One region of the Methylobacterium sp. CM6247 genome, then DNA from elsewhere that is predicted to be linked to it. Evidence: predicted binding sites of a transcription regulator. Region 1 holds the regulator's gene; each other region holds the start of a gene.
What was found. Region 1 encodes HrcA, which represses chaperone genes, less so after heat shock. Its sites were predicted from a motif close to GTTAGCACTCNCNNNNNGNGAGTGCTAAC; they were not measured.
Positions count from the first base shown of each region.

Region 2: groES (co-chaperone GroES) is a predicted target of HrcA. The motif match lies at 1,140-1,168, and genes of this name have one in related genera.
Region 3: groES (co-chaperone GroES) is a predicted target of HrcA. The motif match lies at 1,342-1,370, and genes of this name have one in related genera.

Region 1 covers NZ_JBTXKX010000003.1:257,462-259,727, forward strand. Annotated here, with positions in the region: gene ACYQOP_RS02065 (glutaminase) at 1-416, opposite strand, end outside; gene hrcA (heat-inducible transcriptional repressor HrcA) at 649-1,743, shown strand.
Region 2 covers NZ_JBTXKX010000003.1:2,687,458-2,689,723, forward strand. Annotated here, with positions in the region: gene groL (chaperonin GroEL) at 1-690, opposite strand, end outside; gene groES (co-chaperone GroES) at 784-1,071, opposite strand; gene ACYQOP_RS13575 (magnesium transporter CorA family protein) at 1,286-2,266, shown strand, end outside.
Region 3 covers NZ_JBTXKX010000003.1:2,822,362-2,824,627, reverse strand. Annotated here, with positions in the region: gene groL (chaperonin GroEL) at 1-857, opposite strand, end outside; gene groES (co-chaperone GroES) at 953-1,240, opposite strand; gene ACYQOP_RS14250 (DUF6489 family protein) at 1,554-1,811, opposite strand; gene ACYQOP_RS14245 (GNAT family N-acetyltransferase) at 2,111-2,266, shown strand, end outside.

The DNA.
Region 1 (2,266 bases):
CGCAGGATTTCACCGAGTGCCTCCCGGGGCTGGTGGCCCGACAGTATCGTGTCGGTCACCGCGATGGCACCGGCATTGATGAATGGATTGCGGGGGATGCCGCGCTCACGCTCGAGCTGGACAATGGAGTTGAAAGGACTGCCGGACGGCTCGCGACCGACTCGGCGCCAGAGCCGATCTCCCGCCATGCCGAGGGCCAGAGTCAGCGTGAACACCTTCGAGATGCTTTGGATCGAGAATGAAGTGTCGCTGTCACCTCCTGCCGCCACATGCCCGTCAGCATCGATGACGACGATTCCGAAGGCCTTCGGATCGACACGGGCGAGTTCCGGGATGTAGGTGGCGACCTCACCTCGGTCTGGCCGGTCAGCCATCTCTTCGGCGATTTCTCTGACGACGGTATCAAGGTCGGGCACGGCGTCGCTCATCTGCGAGGAAACGGGTATCGATGCGAGCCAAGACGGAACCCGCATGCCTCCGCCACGGCGCCATCCGACAGATGGCGGAGTTTCGCGGCCGGCCGCACCGCGACGCAAAGGGCATTCCTTTTGGACGAAGCGGATTGCCGGAGAACAACGTCGATGCCGCGGGCCTAGAGGTTGTGCGCGAGGGCAGAGCCGGACACAATCGCCGCTCAGGAAGAACCCATTGAACGATCGACCCCGCCCCTTCTCTTCTCAGCAGCTCCAGCCCCTCGCGGCTCTAAACGAGCGCACACGCGAGATCTTTCGACAGATCGTGGAGAGCTACCTCACGACGGGCGAACCTGTAGGATCCCGCAACCTCGCGCGCATCCTGCCCATGGCGCTGTCGCCGGCCTCGATCCGCAATGTCATGGCGGATCTGGAGCATTCTGGCCTGATCTTCGCGCCTCACACATCCGCCGGCCGACTTCCGACGGAAATGGGCCTGCGCTTCTTTGTCGATGCCATGCTGGAGATCGGCGATGTCGGGCGCGAGGAGCAGGAGCGGATCGAGGCCCAGATGCGTGCCGCCGCATCTGGCCACACATTCGAAAGCGCCTTGGCCGAGGCCTCGACGCTGCTGTCCGGAATTTCCCGGGGTGCAGGCGTCGTGCTCACCACTAAGACAAACGTGCACCTGAAACACATCGAATTCGTCCGGCTCGATCCAGCCCGCGCCCTCGTCGTACTGGTGTCGGATGATGGTTCGGTTGAGAACCGCCTCCTGGATCTGCCCCTGGGCCTTCCGGCCAGCGCCCTGCAGGAAGCCTCCAACTACCTCAATGCCCGCCTTCATGGACGCACGCTGGGAGGCTTGCGCGCCGAGATCGAGGCCGGCCGCGAGGCGATGAAGCGCGAACTAGACGTCATTACCGAGCGCCTGGTGGATGCGGGCCTAGCCACCACCGTCGGGCCCTCCGACGCACGTCAATTAATCGTGCGCGGCCAAGCCAACCTTCTCGACGACTTGCGCGCGGTGGAGGATCTCGAGCGCATCCGCCTACTCTTCAACGACCTTGAAACACAGAAGGATGTGATCGAACTGCTCTCCCGCGCCGAGGGCGGAGAAGGAGTGCGCATCTTCATCGGCTCGGAGAATAAACTGTTCTCGCTTTCCGGCTCGTCGATGATCGCCGCGCCTTTCCGGGACGGTTCTCAGAAAATCGTCGGCGTCGTTGGTGTCATCGGCCCGACGAGACTTAACTACGCGCGGATCGTGCCGATGGTGGATTACACTGCTCGGGTAGTCTCGAAGATGCTCGACCGCAACGGGCGCTGAGCGTCATTGCGTTCATCTCACCGGACAAGACTTCGCTTCTCCAAGAAAGCTCTGCCACGACTTGAAGGAAACTGAACCAATGGTCGACGACGCCCCGGCTTCGGGGATTAATGTCGAGACACTGGTGACCTTTATTCGAAGCTCGGCACATGAGTAGCCAAAGGCCTGCTGAAAGGCCCTGACTTAGCTGCCCTCCTGCCGGAAAGCGAAACTCGCTGCGATCACTCGCATAGAAGTCTCAGTCTTTCACCTCGCTGTGATCTCGCCAAGCGCCCGCGTCAGGCGCAGCCTGAGAATGACGTTCTCAACCTAGCCTGTTGCACTCATGCGGCGCTGCAGAGTTTAGTAAGAGGAAGAGGCCCAACCTCGCAGGTCGTTTGATACGCGGACCAAAAATAAGCCCTTGCCTGAAACATCCAGGCTCCGGATCGCTGATGACAGCTTGTCAGGAGCCTGGACTCTGTTCTCACGTCACCACTTCGATCCGGCAAAGCATCACGCGCTACGGTTCACATTTCAACAG
Region 2 (2,266 bases), 2.4 Mb from region 1:
GAGCGACGAGAGCTTCTTCTCGTGGATGAGGATGTAGGGGTCCTCGAGCTCGGCGACCATCTTCTCCGCGTTCGTGATGAAGTACGGGGAGAGGTAGCCGCGGTCGAACTGCATGCCCTCGACGACGTCGAGCTCGGTCTCGGCGGTCTTGGCTTCCTCGACGGTGATGACACCCTCGTTGCCGACCTTCTGCATGGCGTGGGCGATCATCTCGCCGATTTCCTTGTCGCCATTGGCCGAGATGGTGCCGACCTGGGCAACTTCCTCGGACGAGGCGACCTTCTTGGCGCGGCTCGTGATGTCCTTCACGGCGGCGGTGGTGGCGAGGTCGATGCCGCGCTTCAGGTCCATCGGGTTCATGCCGGCGGCCACGTACTTGGCGCCTTCACGGACGATGGCCTGGGCCAGGACGGTGGCGGTGGTGGTGCCGTCGCCAGCGATGTCGTTGGTCTTCGAGGCCACTTCGCGCACCATCTGGGCGCCCATGTTCTCGAACTTGTCGGCGAGCTCGATCTCCTTGGCGACGGTGACGCCGTCCTTGGTGATGCGCGGAGCGCCGAAGGACTTCTCGATGACGACGTTACGGCCCTTGGGGCCGAGGGTCACCTTGACGGCATCCGCGAGGATGTCGACGCCGCGGAGCATCTTCTCGCGGGCATCTGAGCCGAAGCGTACTTCTTTCGCTGCCATGTATAGATCCTCATCAGGTTGAGAGCCTTGAGGCGCTCACCGAAGGGCGCGCTCGAAAGGCTCGAATGGAAGAAGGAAGAGGGCCGGGTCGCTTTAGGCGACGACGCCCATGATGTCGGATTCCTTCATGATCAGGAGGTCCTGACCGTCGATCTTGACTTCGGTGCCGGACCACTTGCCGAACAGGACGCGGTCACCGGCCTTGACGTCGAGCGGGTTCACGCGACCGGCCTCGTCACGGGCGCCAGGGCCGACGGCGACGATCTCGCCCTCTTGCGGCTTCTCCTTGGCGGTATCGGGGATGATGATGCCCCCCTTGGTCTTCTCTTCGCCTTCGATACGGCGGACGACGACACGGTCGTGCAGCGGACGGAACTTCATGAGCTGCCCTCTTGCTTCAAATTCATGGATGGCGTTGATGCGGCCGAAGGGCTCGCCCAACCCAGGCTGTTAGCACTCCCGAGCGAAGAGTGCCAAAGCAAGGGCGGAGGTAGGCTCAAGCTCCTTGCGAGTCAAGACGCGGACGACGCGTCATGCCGCGTTTGCGCAGCATGTTCTGCTCTCCTGTCGCTGACAGACGGATGACAATCACCCCATGATCAGCCTCCAGGGACCGCAGGGCGCGGTCGAGCATTCCGGCGCAGCCAATGGCGGCGGCGTGCCGAGCCATGCGATCTGGATCGACCTCAACGATCCGAGCGCCGAGGAGGCCGAGCATATCGAGGCCGCCACCGGCCTGCGCGTCCCCTCGCGAAAGGCTCTGAGCGAGGTCGAGAATTCGAGCCGCCTGCGCCGGCTCAAGAACGGTCTTTCGCTCTCCACACCGATGATCACCTTCGACAAGGTGGATTCGCAGCTGACCCCGCTCGGCTTCGTCCTGACCCGGGACCGGCTCATCACCGTCAGGTTCAACGAACTGCGCGCCTTCGAGGAGGTCAAGAAGCGCATCGGCGACGGTGACGGCGCTTGCCAGACCGGCACCGAGATCTTCCTCCTCTTGGTGGAGGAACTGGTGGACAGCCTCGCCGACGCTCTGGAGGAGATGGGTGCCGATCTCGACGCGCTCTCGACCCGGATCTTCGATTTCGACGTGAGGGCAGGGGGCGTCGCCGGCGATTCCGGCAAGACCCCGCGCCGCCGCGACCTCGCGCTGCGCCGCATCCTCCGCAGCGTCGGTCGGCGGGGCAAGGCGCTCGGCAAGATCCGCTCGAGCCTGCTCGGCCTTGAGCGCATCCTCCCGTTCGTCGCCGGCGAGTGCGAACACCTGCTCGGCGCGGCCGAGATGCCGCGCTTCGAGACCCTACGCCGGGACATCGCCTCCCTCGACGAGTTCGAGATCCGCTTGTCGGAAAACGTCCAGTTCCTGCTCGACGCCACTCTCGGCCTCATCAACATCGAGCAGAACAACACGTTTCGCGTGCTCACCGTCGTCTCGGTAGTGGGCGTGCCGCCGACCCTGATCGCGTCGATGTACGGCATGAACTTCAAGCACATGCCGGAACTCGACTGGGCCTATGGCTATCCCTATGGTCTATCGCTGATCGTCATCAGCGCGATCATCCCCATCGTCTTCTTC
Region 3 (2,266 bases), 2.6 Mb from region 1:
TTGCGACGGTCACCGAAGCCCGGAGCCTTCACAGCCGCGACCTTGAGGCCGCCGCGCAGCTTGTTCACGACGAGCGTGGCAAGCGCTTCGCCCTCGATGTCCTCGGCGATGATGAGCAGCGGCTTGCCGGTCTGCACCACAGCTTCGAGGATCGGCAGTAAGGCCTGTAGCGAACCGAGCTTCTTTTCGTGGATGAGGATGTAGGGATCCTCGAGATCCGCCATCATCTTCTCGGGGTTCGTCACGAAGTACGGCGAGAGATAGCCACGGTCGAACTGCATACCCTCGACGACGTCGAGCTCGGTCTCGGCGGTCTTGGCTTCCTCTACGGTGATGACGCCCTCCTTGCCAACCTTCTCCATGGCGTGAGCGATCATCTCGCCGATTTCCTTGTCGCCATTGGCAGAGATCGTGCCTACCTGGGCGATCTCCTCGGAGGAGGCCACCTTGCGGGCACGCTCGCCGATGTCCTTCACGACCGCCGCAACAGCGAGGTCGATGCCACGCTTCAGGTCCATTGGGTTCATGCCGGCGGCCACGTACTTCACGCCCTCGCGGACGATGGAGGCAGCCAGCACGGTTGCCGTTGTGGTGCCGTCACCGGCGATGTCGCTCGACTTCGAAGCCACTTCGCGCACCATCTGAGCGCCCATGTTTTCGAACTTATCGGCGAGTTCGATCTCCTTGGCGACGGTGACGCCGTCCTTGGTGATGCGGGGCGCGCCGTAGCTCTTCTCGATGACGACGTTGCGACCCTTGGGCCCCAGCGTGACCTTCACGGCGCTGGCAAGAAGCTCGACACCGCGCAACATTTTCTCGCGGGCATCGACGGAGAAACGAACGTCTTTGGCAGCCATGGGGGTGATCTCTTCAGTGATGTAAGGCCCTGAGGCACGCCACAGCGGCCGCCTCGAAAGGGCAGGTCATCGGGTTTGCGAGCGACGCACCCGACCTAGGCGACGACGCCCATGATGTCGGATTCCTTCATGATCAGAAGGTCCTGACCGTCGATCTTGACCTCGGTGCCGGACCACTTGCCGAACAGCACGCGGTCACCGGCTTTCACGTCGGGAGCGTTGATGCGCCCTGATTCGTCCCGAGCGCCGGGCCCGACCGCGATGACCTCGCCCTCTTGCGGCTTCTCCTTTACGGTATCCGGGATGATGATACCGCCCTTGGTCTTCTCCTCACCTTCGATGCGGCGGACGACGACACGGTCGTGCAGAGGGCGAAACTTCATGTTTTGGATCCGGTTTCCTAGCGAACAACCGTCGCCAGTAGGGCGCGGTATCGCAAGGGAGGCAGCTGTCCGAGATTCCACAGCTTACCCCGCGGCCGAGGCTTAGCACTTAATCAGCGAGAGTGCTAACGAGCCCCGTTGCAGTATGTTTGCCCGCACCCAATCACATTGAACGGAATCTGTGATGGGTGAGAAATCAGGCAGGCCATGATACGACACAAGCGCCCCTTGAACTCATCGTCGATAGCGAGCCCTTTGCAGCTTCTCGCGTCCCGCGGAAACGCGAACTATGAAAAGCCCTGCGTTGATGCTCCTACTTTGCACGTGGCTTGCTGCCTGCTGAGCCTTGCGGAAACAACTTCGTGAAGGCAGCCTGCATTTGCTCCGGGCTTTGAGGAATCAGCGTCATCCAGCTTTTCAGGAGCGCCTCAGGTGAAAAGCGGTTCATTTCGTCTAGAACCCGTTTTTCCATCTCAGCCATAATGGCCGCCTGCATTGGCTTGACATCTGGAAGCCCCATAAACTGCCTCGCCTCTTCCGGAGTACAATCCACCTCAACCGTGACTTTCATCTCGTGAATCCCTCCCAAAACCTCAACGCCGTTGAAATGCGTTCCATTGGTGAAGCATGTGCCTGTGTAAGGCTCAAGGCGCTTGCGAGGCCAGCCATGGGAACGATGGGTCCGGGCGGCAGACCTTCCCGGCGGCACCGAATTTGAAGCGGGCCACAGGCACAAATTGCCAGCACCAGAAACGTTTCTAGTACAGCTGAAGATTTCTCATCGGTTCAGTCTATAGGGTTGTACAATGAATAGGGGGCAAGAAATAAATGCACATACGACCCTACAGGTGCGGAGATGACCAGGCTACTGTGCTCGCGGTCTTCGAACGGACCTTCCACATTTCCCATTCATTCTTAGATAGCAGCGAGCAAATAAAGGCTCGCCAGCATCTCGCACTTATGCTGAGCCGCCCGGAAACCCTGATTGCAGAGATGGATAGCTCCGTGATTGCCTTCATTACCGTG